DNA from 2 places in the Labrys okinawensis genome. Region 2 is predicted to be linked to the other one. Evidence: riboswitches for the same ligand, from Rfam matches in the RefSeq annotation. Region 2 holds a riboswitch; the other holds the start of a gene.
The links. A riboswitch is a leader RNA that binds a small molecule or an ion and turns the genes downstream of it on or off. The one in region 2 is predicted to bind thiamine pyrophosphate.

Region 1 (7,261 bases), 2.0 Mb from region 2:
GCGGCCTCCTGCGTCTCACCATTGATGGTCAAGGTCATAGCGTACCTCCTTGCGCGGCAGGATGAGGTCGGCCGCTTCCCGAGCCAGGGCCGGCGAGAGCAGGAAGCCGTGGCGGAACAGGCCGTTGAGGGAGAGGACCCGGCCCTGTCGGGTCAGGCGTGGCAGATTGTCGGGGAATGCCGGGCGCAGATCGGCGTCGAGCTCGACGATTTCGGCTTCGCCAAAAGCAGGGTGCAGGGTGAAGGCGGCATTGAGCAGTTCCATGGCCGAGCGCACCGTCGGCGGCCCCGGATGCTCGCTCTCGATCATGGTGGCGCCGATCATGAAATGGGCACCGGCGCGGGGCACGATATAGAGCGGGAAGCGCGGATGCAGGAAGCGCACCGGCCGCGACAGCGTCACGCCGGGCGCCCTGACGATCACCATCTCGCCGCGCACGCCTCGCAGACCGGGCAAGGTCTCACGGGCCGCGAAGCCCCGGCAGTCGAGCACGGTATCGGCCACGAGCGCTTGCGGATCGGCCTCGACGCTGAAGCGAAGGACGACGCCGAGATCCTCCAGCGCACCGGCCAAAGCTGCCAGAGCGCGGCGCGGGTCGAGATGGGCCTCGCGTGGAAAGAACAGGCCCCGCTGGAAGCGGCCGGCGAGATCGGGTTCAAGCCCGGCAATGCCGAGGGCATCGACCGCGACATGCGCCTGGGTGCGACGGGCAAAGCGGGCAATCTCGCTCTCGTCGCGGGGCGGGGCCACCACCAGCGTACCGCGCTGGACCGTGTCGGGGAAATGACGAGGCCACCATTCGAGCGCGAGCTGGCCACGTTCCATCACGGCGGGCTCGGCGCTCTCGCGCTCGCACCAGGGCGCCAGCATGCCGCCGGCGAGCCAGGAGCAGGCGCGTGCGCCGAGGATGGGCGCGCGCTCCAGCACCTCGACTTCGGCGCCCCGCATAGCACATTCCAGCGCCGCGACGAGGCCGGCGACGCCGGCCCCGACCACGGCGATGTGCTCGCGCTTACCCGGCCGGAACATAGAGCGCTCCGCCCTGTTCGAGGAACTCGCGCGACTTGGCCGCCATGCCTTCGGCTGCTGCCTTCTCCATGGCCAGCGCCTCCATGTCGCGCACCTCTTGACGAAGATCCTGCGTGATCTTCATCGAGCAGAATTTCGGCCCGCACATCGAGCAGAAATGAGCGACCTTGTGCACGTCCTTCGGCAGGGTCTCGTCATGGAAGGCGCGTGCCGTATCCGGATCGAGCGAGAGGTTGAACTGATCCTCCCAGCGGAAATCGAAGCGCGCCTGCGAGAGCGCATCGTCGCGGATGCGGGCGGCCGGATGGCCCTTGGCGAGATCGGCGGCATGGGCAGCGATGCGGTAGGTGATGACGCCGGTCTTCACATCGTCGCGGTTGGGCAGGCCGAGATGCTCTTTCGGCGTGACATAGCAGAGCATCGCCGTGCCGAACCAGCCGATCATCGCCGCGCCGATGCCGGAGGTGATATGGTCGTAGCCCGGTGCGATATCTGTGGTGAGCGGCCCGAGCGTATAGAAGGGCGCCTCGCCGCAGGCGGCGAGCTGCTTGTCCATGTTCTGCTTGATCTTGTGCATGGGCACATGTCCAGGCCCCTCGATCATCACCTGGCACCCCTTGTCCCAGGCGATCTTCGTGAGCTCTCCCAGGGTTTCAAGCTCGGCGAACTGGGCGGCATCGTTGGCATCGGCGATCGAGCCGGGGCGCAGGCCGTCGCCGAGCGAGAAGGAGACGTCGTAGCGGCGCATGATGTCGCAGATGTCGGCGAAATGCTCATAGAGGAAGTTCTCGCGATGGCCGGCCAGGCACCAGCGCGCCATGATCGAGCCGCCGCGCGAGACGATGCCGGTGACGCGCCGGGCCGTCAGCGGCACATGGGCGAGGCGCACGCCGGCATGAATGGTGAAATAGTCGATGCCCTGCTCGGCCTGCTCGATCAGCGTGTCCTTGAACACCTCCCAGTCGAGCTTGAGCGGATCGCCGTCCACCTTCTCCAGCGCCTGGTAGATCGGCACGGTTCCGATCGGCACGGGAGAGTTCCGGATGATCCATGAGCGGATATTGTGGATGTTGCGCCCGGTGGAAAGGTCCATCACCGTGTCCGCACCCCAGCGCGTGGCCCAGACAAGCTTCTCCACCTCCTCGGCGGCGCCGGAGGTCACGGCGGAATTGCCGATATTGGCGTTGACCTTCACCAGGAAATTGCGGCCGATGACCATCGGCTCAAGCTCGGCATGATTGATGTTGGCGGGCAGGATGGCCCGTCCCAGCGCGATCTCGTCGCGCACGAATTCGGGCGTGACGAAGTCGGGAATCGCGGCGCCGAAATCCTCACCGTCGGCTCTCCGCCCTGCAGCGCCCTCCAGCGCCCTTTCGCGGGCGAGGTTTTCGCGGAAGGCGGCATAGACCATCTCTTCCGTGATCAGGCCGGCGCGTGCGAACTCGTATTGGGTGACGCGCTGGCCGTCAGCGCCGCGGCGCAGAACGCGTTCGGCCGGGCAAGGCTGCACCAGGCGTTCGGCCGAGACATGGCCATTGTCCTCGGGCTTGACGGCGCGGCCCTCGATGGCGGCAAAGCCACGGGCGGCGATCCAGGCGTCGCGCACGGCGGGCAGGCCCTGCTGCAGGTCGATGGCCGCGCCATCATCCGTATAGGGGCCGGAGGGGTCGTACACGCGCACGGGCTCGAGCGCGGGATCGCCGAGGCAGATTTCGCGGTAGGGCACGCGCATCCCGGGATGCGAGGCGGGCGCGGCATAGACCTTGCGCGAACCTTGGATCGGCCCGGTGGTGACGCTTTGCGGCGCAGCTGTTTTGTCTTTGGGGGCTTGGTAGTTCATGGATCTCCTCCTCGAAGCGAGTGTTGGAGATCCGGGGCGACGATTGTCTGGGCGGACCCTGGTATTGCAACCTGGTCCTTGGGCCTGATGCCAGGCCCGCAGTTCCCGTCCCTTCGCCGGCATGACCCGGATCAGGTTCGAAGAGTTCGGCTCTGGGCCATCTCAGCCCCGCTTGCGCGGGACACCCCTCGGAACGGTTGTCAGCCTAGACCCGGAATCGCCTGGCGTCCAGAGGGGGATGAGATGCGAGATTGGAGGGTCGATCACCGATCGACATTTCCCCCTTCCTGCGAACACAACGTTTCCAAGATTGTCGATCGGTGATCGACCTCCGATCCTCACTCCGTCTTGGAAGGGCGGCCCTTCTTGGCTACCTTGTTCCGCCCATCGCGTGAGTCCTCCCATGCCCCATTCCGTCGATCGTGTCCGGCAGGCCCTGCTGTCGGCTGGCCATCCCGATACCATCACAGAGTTTGCAGAGGGCACGCATACGGTGGCGGAGGCGGCGGCTTCGGTGGGATGCACAGAGGCCGAGATCGCCAAGTCGATCATTTTCCGCAGCGGCGAGACCCCCGTCCTGGTGGTTGCCTCCGGCGTCAACCGCATCGACCGCGCCAAGGTGGGGACGGCGCTCGGGCGCAAGATCGAACGCGCCGATCCCGCCTGGGTGGAACAGGTCACCGGGTTTGCCGTCGGCGGGGTGGCGCCTGTCGGCCATCTGGCGCCCGCATTGATCCTGATCGATGAGGATTTGATGGTGCTCGATCCGATCTGGGCCGCGGCGGGCTCGCCCACCCATGCCTTCCGCACCTCCCCGGTCGAATTGGTGCGCGTGACCGGCGGCACCGTGGCGCATGTCAAGGCATAGAGGAACCGGTTGACGTAAACTGCCTGAATCCCTCCTGCTCGCGGTAGCGCCTCGGGAGCCATCTGCCTTCATGGTTGCTAATGATGGCGCTTGAGAGCCGCGCTTGACCAAAGTCCTTGACGGGCCGGGGCGTCGCATATCAAACTCTGCCAAAATGTCGCGAAAACGCGCAAGCGCTCCGATTGGGAGCGCCCCTTCTACCGACATCGACTGGCCGACTGCGGGGCCTTGCCTTTATGGCCTCTGCGCTGGAATGCCCGACTTCGTAGTATGGTAGTGTCCCACATTTAACGGTCAGGCCGGAGCACCCGGCCGGTGGTCGTGGGCATAACGAGGGGTCAAATCTCGATGCGCTGAGAATTCAATCAAGATTCCTACGTCCTACCAGGCATATCGGCCACAGAAGCCGGACGCCGGTAAGGCAATGCCAGAGCTAACCCTACTCTGCACCAGAATATATAGAGGAAACGCTGATGAACAAATCCAAGGTCTACGGCGCCGCTGTGGGTGCTGTCATGGCTCTCGCCGCAGGCATAGTCGCCGCTCAAGCTGACGGCATTTGCAAGAATACCGTGCGCGTGCTGGCTCAGCCTCAAGACAGTCTCGCTCTCAACGAGAAAAACAAGGATGAATTCGAGAAGCTGAGCGGCGCCAGCTTCCAGATCGACTATCTCAACGAGAACGACCGGCGCGCAAAGTCCCGCGCGGATGCTTCCACCATCGGCAAATACAACGTCTATTATATCGATGAGGCGAACGTCGCGCTCTTTGCGTCCTCGAAGTGGATCTATCCGGTCCTTGACTACTATCCCAAGGAGTATGATTTCGCCGATTTCGATCCCGGCCGCCAGAAGGTCGCGACCTTCGATGGCAAGCCCTATTTTGCGCCGGTCACCGGCGGCGGCGACCTCATGGTCTACCGCAAGGACCTGTTGGACAAGGCCGGCTTGAAGCCACCCACGACGCTCGATGACCTGATCGCCGATGTAAAGAAGCTGCACGATCCCGATCACGGCGTCTATGGCATCGCCCTGCGCGGACAGCGCGGTTCGGGTGCCAATGTCTGGCGCTGGATGCCCTATTTCAAAGGTTTCGGCGGGCAATGGTTCGACGGCGACAAGCCGACCTTCGATTCCGATGCCGGCGTGAAGGCCACACAGACCTATCTCGATCTGTTCAAATATTCCGCTCCCGGCACCAAGACGGGCAGCTGGGATGAATCGACCGGCGCCTTCCTTTCCGGCCAGGTGGCGCTGCTGATCGAATCGAGCCCGCTCGGCGCCCTCGCCCTCGATCCCAAGGTCTCCAAGGTGACGGACAAGGTCGGTTTTGCCGCCCCGCCTTCGCCACTGACCGGCGGCGGCTATGCCCACGGCCTTGCCATCGGCGTGAAGGGCAACAAGGACGATGATGCGCGCAAATGCGCCGGTCTTTTCATCGCCTGGGCGACCTCGAAGGAGAATGAGCAGCGCAATCTCGACGCCGGCAATTTCGGCGGCCTCAATCGCACCAGCGTGCTGACCAGCCCGGCATTCAACCAGAAATTCAGTGCCGACCTTTCCAAGGCGCTCTCGGACACCGCCAAGGTCACCGCCGTGAACTTTTGGCAGGACGCCGACTGGCCGGCCCTGGGCGACCGCTGGGGCATCGAACTCGAAGAACTGATCGCCGGCACCCGGACGGATGTGAAGGGCAGCCTGGATGAGCTCAACGACTATGCCAAGGAATTGGTAGCGAAGAAAAAGAAATAATGGAGCTGGCTAAATAATTAAAGGAGTGGCCGCCTTTCTGACGAGGGGAGGTGGCTCATTGTAGGCATAGGCACTGGTCTAAAGGGTGCAACGCGAGCCTCCACCACGAAGCTGGGGAAGGCTTTGCGTCGCGCTCTTCGATATATCTTCTCACTCCCCTACGGATGCATCCTCGCGCCCTTGGTGATCTTGTCGACGAGTTTCTTGTCCGTCCGCAGCGCAATCCCCACCACCCTGGCGTCCTCGGGCGCATGTTCGGCGAAGACCGCGCGGTTGGCAGCGTCGTGGCCTGTTGCGAACATCTCCTCGATATAGAGCGAGGTGCGCACGCCGCGCTCCAGCGAGCGGCGATGGATCGTCGCCATGGTTGCGGCGTCAGCGGCGAGCACGATGGCGGGTTGGGCCGACAGGGCGTTGTAGAAATGGCCGGCGCGGTCGCGATAGGGCTCGCCGATGATCTCGGGAGCCCCGGCGACGACGCCGCTGGTGAGGAAGGCGGTGACGTTGAGCGCCTGCCAGGGGGCAAGATCGTCTCGCAATACGATTGTAAATTTAGTATCGAACATGGATGGTTACTTTCGAGGCTCCAATGCCGTCGGGCGATAGGCCGCATGCTTTAGAGCGGCAGGCCTTCCACGGTCTTGAACGTTTGTGTGAGAGCGCCGAGAGCATTCGTACCGCGCCCGCTCTGCCCGGCATCGAACGTATCGAGGCGTATTTCCAGGGCAGGGTCTTCGAGTTGCACCGGCACGACACCTATGCCGTGGGCGTCACCCTGGGCGGGGTGCAAACATTCCAGTATCGCGGCGCCTCGCGCGTCAGCCTGCCCGGCCAGGTCATCGTGCTGCATCCCGACGAGGTGCATGACGGCGGCGCTGGCACCGAGGCTGGCCTGCACTACCGCATGATCTATCTCGAACCATCCTTGCTGTTGCGCGGCCTCGGCGAGGGCGGAGCGGGCCTGCCCTTCGTGCACCAGCCGGTCTTCGACGATCCTGAATTGCGCGACGAGATCCTGTCCCTTCTTGGACCTCTCGATCAAGGGCTTGAGGATCTCGCGGCCGACGATCTTGTCGCCCGCATCGCGAGGGGGCTCGCCCGTCACGCCGGCCAGCCCCTCAAACCGCTGGGGCCGCTCGCTCTGCGGCAGGTCGAGCGGGCGCGCGATTACCTGGAAGCCCATGCTTTGGAGGCGGTGCGCTCCGAGGAGCTGGAGGATGTCGCCGGGCTCGACCGCTTCACGCTCTACCGCCATTTCCGCAGGGCCTTCGCCACCAGCCCGCATCGCTTCCTGCTGATGCGCCGTCTCGGCCAGGCCCGTACCATGATCGAGGCCGGCGAACCCCTGGCGGAAATCGCCGCGGCCACCGGCTTTGCCGACCAGAGCCACCTGACCCGCCACTTCAAGAAGGCCTTCGGCCTCACGCCCGGGCGCTGGGCCGACTTGACTGCAGGGAGTGCGGACGTCCCTCCGACACTCAAGTGAGTGTCGGACGATCCGCTCTTGAAGCAAAGGTCACGCAAGCAAGCGCGATGCTGCTGTTGACAATCGCATCGCGCTTACTTGTATCGCAACCGTTTCAGGAGCAGACGAGACGTCCGCGCTCCCAGGGGCGTCCTCCCCGTCAGTGCTCGCTGTCGAGATGGGCCATCTGCGCGGCGGCATAGCGCGTGCCGGCGGCGGCGTCCTTCGGCACGGCGGCCTCGATGGCGGCAAGATCATCCCGTGTCAATGTCACGTCGAGGGCGCCCAGAGCCTCGGCGAGGCGGTCG
Region 2 (7,261 bases):
GTAGGAATCCTTGCCGGGTTTATCGACGTCGAAGGCGTGATGGGCGTGCTTGATGGTGGAGACCGTCAGGCCGCGGCGGCGCAGCTCAGGAATGAGAGCCGCGATCAGGGTCGTCTTTCCGGCGCCGCTCCAGCCCGAAAGGCCCATGAGACGCATCATGGCCCCGGCGCCTTACGCAGATGATGGGAGGTGAAGCCCTCGCCCTCTATGCGGCCTTCATAGAGATCGCCGGTCTCCCGGGCGATGTTGGGAAGGTCGATGGCGGCCATCGGGTCCGTGCATTCCAGGATCAGCAATGCTCCCGGCTGCAGCTTGGCGAGTTCCTTCTGTGCACGCAGCACTGGCAGCGGGCATTTCAATCCACGCAGATCGAGGCGAAGCGCTTCATCGGACGCAAAAGGGGGGGCGGTGCCGGGCATTGCCATGGCTGTAGCCGTCTCGATGACCGCGTTCAACCTTTGTCTGCACGCCGTGACCCTGTCATGATGGCAACATGACACCGAACAACGACGCAACCATGGGCCTCATCCTCGCCGGCGGCCTGTCGAGCCGCATGGGGGGAGGCGACAAGGGCCTTTCCCGGCTCGGCGAAGCGACCATCCTCGAGCGCATCGTCGCGCGTTTGACACCGCAGGTCCAGGTGCTGTTCCTCAACGCCAATGGTGATCCCAGCCGCCTGGCGAAGCTCAGCCTGCCGATCCTGGCGGATACACTTCCTGATTTTCCCGGACCGCTCGCCGGTGTGTTGGCCGGACTCGACCACGCGGCGCAGGTGGGCTTTGCCGAGGTTGTGGTCGTGCCTTGCGATGCGCCGTTCCTCCCCGCCGATCTCGTGGCCCGGCTCCGCGCGGCGGTCGGGGGGAAGGGCGGCGCCGTCAGCGTCTCCGGCGGCAGGCGCCACCCGACAGCGGCGCTTTGGCCAGTGCATCTGCGGCAGGTCCTGAGGGTCGCGCTGGTCGAAGAGAACCAAAGGCGGGTCGAGACCTTCCTTCGGCGGCACGGTTTCGTCGAGGTGGCATGGCCCGCCGAGCCGTTCGATCCGTTCATGAATGTCAACGATCCGGACGGCATGGTGCAGGCGAGGGCACTGCTGGAGCGCTGGCCGCAGGCGTGAGCGGGGTGATCGTCTCCGACTACCATTCTTGGAACGGGCACGCGTGGTGGAGGGAAAACTGCAGTCGGAGACTGCCACTCCGAAATGCCCTTCCTGCAAGAAACTGGCCTTGCATCCCTGTGAATGCTAGAAGCGCGCGCGAGTACGGGAGTTGTTGTCATTTCCACCACCAAGACCAATATTTCGAAGCAGATCCCCATTGACGCGATCCCGCTGCTGCGGCGCCTGTTCCGGGATGAGGGCGTTCGCAATCTCAAATTCTATGCGGCCTCGATCGCGGCGGGCGCTGTGGAAGCGGCGATGGGGGGCTGCTGGCCTGGCTGATCGGACCGGTGATCCGCGCCTTGGGGGGCGATGTCAGCCTGCGCACGATTGCCGGCCTGGCGGTGGCGGCGATCGTGGTGTTTCTGGTCAGGGGCGTATCGGGCTACCTGAAGGATACGATCATGGCGAGGATCGGCAACAGCATCATCGCCAACATCCAAAGGCGCCTGTTCGACCATGTCGTGCAGCAGGACATGGCGTATTTCACGGCGCGCCATTCCAGCGAAATGGTCACCTCCAACGGCTTTGTTGCCAGTTCCGCACGCGGGGCTTCCAACCTGTTGGTGGATTTGGTCACCAATGTGCTGCAGGTCATCTCGCTCGTGGTCGTGATGTTCGTGCGCGATCCCCTGCTGGCCTTCACCGCCATGATCGTGATGCCGCCGGCGATCCTCGGGCTTCGCTATGTCACGCGCCGGGTCGGGCGCCTGGTGAGACGGCAATATCAAAGCTCCACCCAGATCACCGGCACCCTGCAGGAAACCTCCCAGGGCATCCGCGTGGTGAAGTCCTTCGGCATGGAGGACGCCATGCGCCGGCGCATGGAAGCCGGCATCCTCGAGGCGCAGACGGCGGCCAACAAGATGGCCGGCCTGGCCTACCGCGCCGATCCCATCATGGACACGATGGCCGGCGTCGCCGTGGCGGCGGTGATCGTCTATGGTGGCTGGCGCATCACGAATGGCGAACTGACGCTTGGGGGGGCTGGCCTCGTTTCTGTTCGCCTTCCTGGCCATGTACGCCCCGTCCAAGGCGCTGGCCAAGACCAATGTCGGCCTCAACGCCGCGATCGCGGGCGTCAGCATGTTCTACGAGATCATGGACACGCCCGCCGGGGAGGGGGCGGTCGAACGGGCCAAGCCGGCCTTTGTGAAGAAGGGCGGCACCGTGGTCTTCGACAGGGTGACCTTCGGCTACAAGCCGGACGAGCCGGTGCTGCGCGAGCTCTCGCTCCATGTCGAGGCTGGCAAGACGACGGCGCTGGTCGGCCAGTCCGGCGGCGGCAAGTCGACGGTGGTCAACCTGATCCTGCGCTTCTACGAGCCGCAATCGGGGGTGATCACCATCGACGGCCAGGATATCGGCAAGGTCTCGATCGGCAGCCTGCGCGAGGCGATGGCCTATGTCGGCCAGGACGTCTACCTCTTCGGAGGCACCATCCGCGAGAACATCGCCTTCGGCCATCCCGGCGCCTCGCAGGAAGCGATCGAGGCGGCGGCGAAGGCGGCCTATGCCCATGATTTCATCCAGGCCTTCGAGCGGGGCTACGATACCGAGGTGGGCGAACGCGGCCTGCAGCTCTCCGGCGGCCAGCGCGCCCGCATCGCCATCGCCCGCGCCATCCTGCGCGATGCCTCGATGATCCTGCTGGACGAAGCGACGGCGGCGCTCGATTCCGAATCCGAGCAGGCCGTGCAGAATGCGCTCGACGATCTGTGCGCCGGACGCACCGTCGTCGTCATCGCCCATCGCCTGCAGACGATCCAGGAGGCCGACAAGATCTGCGTGATCGAGGCTGGCCGCGTGGTCGAAGAGGGCACGCATGAGCAATTGCTCGCCCGCGGCGGGCGCTATGCCTATCTCCACGCCGTGCAGTTCCGCGAAGAGCTCGAACTCGCCGGTGTAGAGCAAATCTCGGTGTCACTAGCCGCAATGCGCTCTAACTTATTGCTTTGACGTATTTTCTTCATTGAACAAGCCTATTGGCTTTTTCTTGAAAACGCCTTGAAAGGTCTCCGTTTCCGTGAAGTCCGTTGCCCTGTTCGATCTTGATGGCACCCTGGTCAATGCCGACCATCTGCACTACGAGGCGTGGAAGCACATGCTCTCGCCGCATGGCATCGACCTCACGGAGGAGTCCTACCGCACCGACGTCATGGGTTCGCCCAACAGCCTGCTTCTGAAGAGCCTGCTCAAGGGCCTCGACGAGAAAGCCGGGCTCGCGCTGATCAACGATAAGGAAGCGATGTTTCGCCGCCTCTTCGTCAAGGTCGAGCCGGCCACGGGACTGACGGCTTTCCTCGACTGGCTAGGCAAGAATGGCGTGCCGGTTGGCGTTGTCACCAATGCGCCGCGGGCCAATGCCGAGCACCAGCTTCGGGGCCTCGACCTCGTGAAGCGCTTTCCGCTCGTTGTCATCGGCGCCGAGGTGGCGAGGCCCAAACCCTTCCCCGATCCCTATTTGGCGGGCCTCGAACATCTCGAAGGTCGCGCCACAACCAGCCTCGCTTTCGAGGATTCCCGCTCGGGTATCGCGGCCGGCAAGGCGGCGGGGCTCAGCGTAGTCGGTCTGACGACGGGCATGAGCGAAGCCGCCATGCTGGCCGAAGGCGTCGATCTCGCCATTCCCGACTATGAGGATCCCCGCCTTCTGCCCTTCGCGGCGCAGCGTCTCGGCCTCGCCTGATAGCGAGAGCGCGGACATCTTGTCCGCCCCTTCGATCCCCGTCCCACGAGCCGGCAAAGAATTGCCTTTCCCTCCCCCTGCGAACGCGCTAACACCAGATTGTCTCATGGGGTGCCTGCAAGGGCTGAGAGGCGGGAAGCACGGTGCTTTTAGGCCAACCCATCGAACCTGATCCGGATCGTACCGGCGGAGGGATGAGCCTTGAAGCAGCATGCTTCCACTGCCCTTTCTTCATTCTCGCTGTCCGTCTCGATCACCTATCGATTTGGAGGACGCTCATGCTGAAGAAACTCCTGGCTGCCATCGCTCTGGCAGCGCTCGCCACCGCGGCACACGCACAGGATAAGCCGGCTCTCACCGTCTACACCTATGAAAGCTTCTCGGGCGAATACGGCCCCGGCAAGCAGTTGCAGACCGCCTTCGAGGCCAAATGTGGCTGCACGATCAATTACGTGACCGCCGATGACGGCGGCGCGCTCTTCGCCAAGCTCAAGCTGGAGGGCACTTCCACCAAGGCGGATGTCGTCGTCGGCCTCGACGACAATCTGATGGGGGAGGCGGAAAAGTCGGGCCTGTTCGTGCCGCATGGTTTGGCCACCGATGGCCTTTCCTTGCCGGAGCCCTGGGCCGACAAGACCTTCGTGCCCTTCGATTGGGGCTATTTCGCCTTCGTCTATGATGGCGACAAACTGAAGAATCCGCCGGCCAGCCTGAAGGAGCTCGTCGAGAACAAGGACGGCCCGAAAGTGGTGATCGAGGATCCGCGCACCTCGACGCCGGGCCTCGGGCTGCTCGCCTGGATGAAGGCTGTCTATGGCGACAAGGCGGCCGACGCCTGGAAGCAGCTCAAGCCCCGCATCGTCACCGTCACGCCGGGCTGGTCGGAAGCCTATGGCCTCTTCCTCAAGGGTGAGGCGGACATGGTGCTTTCCTACTCCACCTCGCCCTCCTATCACATCGAGGTCGAGAAGAAGACGAACTACCATGCCGCCATGTTCCCGGAAGGGCATCAGGTGCAGGTGGAGGTCGCGGGCCTGGTAGCGAGCTCCAGGCAGCAGGATCTCGGCCGCCAGTTCCTGAGCTTCCTGCTGTCGAACGAAGGCCAGGCCGTGCTGCCCGAGACCAACTGGATGTTTCCCGCCAAGACCCCAGCCGCGGGCCTACCTGATAGCTTCAAGGCCGTGCCGGTTCCCGCCAAGGCACTGATGTCGGACCCCGCCAAGCTCGCCGAGAACCGCAAGGCGTGGATCGACGAATGGCTGGCTGCCATGGCGAAGTGAGGGGTTGATGTACGGCAGGTCAACTTATGTGCGCTGGTGTTGCCCCCCGTTCTGCAGCGTCACACCACAAACCTGAATGTCCGGTCTCTCCCTTCTCGCTGCCCTGGCTGCTCTTGTCCTTGCCTCCCTCGCCAGCCTCTTTCTCGCGGCAGGCGGCGAACCGTGGCAGGGCAATGCTGCCTATCTCGTCTCGATCGCCAGCTTCACGCTCTACCAGGCGCTGCTCTCGACGCTGTTCTCCCTGATCTTCGGCGCGCTGGTGGCTCTGGCTCTGGCGCGGCGGCATTTCCCAGGGCGGCGCCTGCTGCTGGCACTCTTCGGCGTAGCCACCGCCTTGCCTTCGATTGTCGCCGTCTTTGCCTTTGCGGGCATCTTCGGCCGTGTCGGCATCGTCAACGCCGTCCTCGGCGCCATCGGCCTGCCCGGCCTCGCCATCTATGGTCTCACCGGCATCCTGCTAGTCCACGTTTTCTTCAACGGCGCCTTCGCAGCCCGTGTCTTCCTGGCCGCGCTGGAGGCAGTACCGGGCGAGCATTGGCGCCTGGCGTCTTCCCTCGGCCTGCCCTCGGGCGCCGTATTCCGCCTGATCGACTGGCCAGTGCTGCGGCGCGACATGGCGGCACTCGGCCTCCTGATCTTCATCGCCTGCGCCACCAGCTTCGCCATCCCGCTCACCCTCGGCGGCGGCCCAGGCAGTGCGACCTTCGAGGTGGCGATCTACCAGGCCATCCATTCCGACGCCGATTTCGCCCGTGCGGCCGTGCTCGCCCTGCTCCAGATTGGCGCGATGGTGGTGCTTGTGGTGCTCGCAGCCCCCCTGCTGGTCTCGACGCCGGAGGTCGCCGCGCTGGGCCGCCGCATCGAGCGGCCGGACCGGCGGGGGATGGCGCTCCACCTCATGGACGCTGCCGTGCTCGTCATCGCGCTTCTTCTCATCGTGCCACCCTTGCTGGCCGTGATCTGGGCCGGAAGGTCATTGCTGGCCGGATTGGACCCGCAGGTGCCGCGAGCCCTCGGCACCAGCCTCGCCGTCGCGATCGCAGCCGCCACGCTCGCTCTCGGTGCAGCGCTGCTGCTCTCGCGCTCTCGCGCCACCCTCGGTGCTTCCGGTTGGGCCCGGACCGCGCGGCTGATGGCCTCGGCTCCACTGCTGGCCCTGGCAATTCCGCCTCTCGCCTTTGCTGCCGGCCTCTATGTCATCGCCCGGGCTTTCGGTGCGGCCGATCTGATCGCAACGCCGGCCCTGATCCTGGTCAATGCCATGATGGCGCTGCCCTTCGTGCACCGCCTTGTCGATCCGCCCATGGCGCTCGCCCAGGACCGCTATGGACGCCTCGCCGAAAGCTTCGGCATGACCGGCTGGACCAGGCTGCGCCTGATCGAGTGGCCGCTGCTGGCGCCCTCGGCCACCGCGGCCTTCGCCTTCGCCATGGCGCTGTCGCTTGGTGACCTCGGTGTGGTCGCCTTGTTCGGTTCGGAGGGGCTGGTGACCTTGCCTTCGCTGCTCTACGCCAAGCTCGGCTCCTACCGCATCGAGGAGGCCGATGGCATTGCTGCCCTGCTGGCCGGGCTGGTGCTGGTGCTCTTTCTGGTGGCCGACAGGCTGGGAGGCCGGCATGCTCGTCGCTGACAAGCTTACCATCGTCATCGATGATTGGACGGGTGTCTACGACCTCTCTGTCCCAGGCGGCAGCATGGCGGCGATGGTCGGTCCTTCTGGTGGTGGCAAATCGACCCTGCTCCACGCCATTGCCGGCTTCGAGAGGCCGTCGAGCGGCAGCCTCAGCTTCGAGGGGCTAGACCTCCTGCCGGTGAAACCTTCGCAGCGGCCGGTCGCTATCGTCTTCCAGGATCACAATCTCCTGCCCAATCTCACGGCGCTGCAGAATGCCGGCCTCGCCCTGTCGCCGTCGCTAAGGCTGTCTGCGGCCGACAGGGGCGCCATTTCCGCCATGCTCGATCATGTCGGCCTCGCTGGGCTGGAGAAGCGCCTGCCTTCCGAGCTCTCGGGTGGGCAGCGCCAGCGCGTCGCACTGGCCCGCGCCATGCTGACCACGCGCCCGCTGCTGCTGCTGGACGAGCCGCTCACCGGCCTTGACCCGGCCATGCGCGCCGGCATGATCGACCTCATAGATA

Region 1: it holds a riboswitch for thiamine pyrophosphate, as region 2 does, so the genes downstream of both, thiC (phosphomethylpyrimidine synthase ThiC) here and thiB (thiamine ABC transporter substrate binding subunit) in region 2, are expected to answer to the same signal.

The regions. Positions count from the first base shown of each region.
Region 1 is NZ_CP178864.1:907,639-914,899, forward strand. Features, by position in the region: gene thiS (sulfur carrier protein ThiS) at 1-38, opposite strand, end outside; gene thiO (glycine oxidase ThiO) at 16-1,029, opposite strand; gene thiC (phosphomethylpyrimidine synthase ThiC) at 1,013-2,869, opposite strand; TPP riboswitch at 2,961-3,068, opposite strand; gene ACMDCR_RS04415 (YbaK/EbsC family protein) at 3,273-3,737, shown strand; gene ACMDCR_RS04420 (ABC transporter substrate-binding protein) at 4,211-5,488, shown strand; gene ACMDCR_RS04425 (DUF2000 family protein) at 5,647-6,054, opposite strand; gene ACMDCR_RS04430 (AraC family ligand binding domain-containing protein) at 6,078-6,974, shown strand; gene ACMDCR_RS04435 (aldo/keto reductase) at 7,114-7,261, opposite strand, start outside.
Region 2 is NZ_CP178864.1:2,884,166-2,891,426, forward strand. Features, by position in the region: gene mobB (molybdopterin-guanine dinucleotide biosynthesis protein B) at 1-156, opposite strand, end outside; gene ACMDCR_RS13405 (sulfurtransferase TusA family protein) at 156-425, opposite strand; gene mobA (molybdenum cofactor guanylyltransferase MobA) at 494-1,114, shown strand; partial or broken gene ACMDCR_RS13415 (ABC transporter transmembrane domain-containing protein) at 1,447-2,082, shown strand; gene ACMDCR_RS13420 (ABC transporter ATP-binding protein) at 2,174-3,115, shown strand; gene ACMDCR_RS13425 (HAD family hydrolase) at 3,183-3,845, shown strand; TPP riboswitch at 3,943-4,057, shown strand; gene thiB (thiamine ABC transporter substrate binding subunit) at 4,124-5,125, shown strand; gene ACMDCR_RS13435 (ABC transporter permease subunit) at 5,202-6,755, shown strand; gene ACMDCR_RS13440 (ATP-binding cassette domain-containing protein) at 6,742-7,261, shown strand, end outside.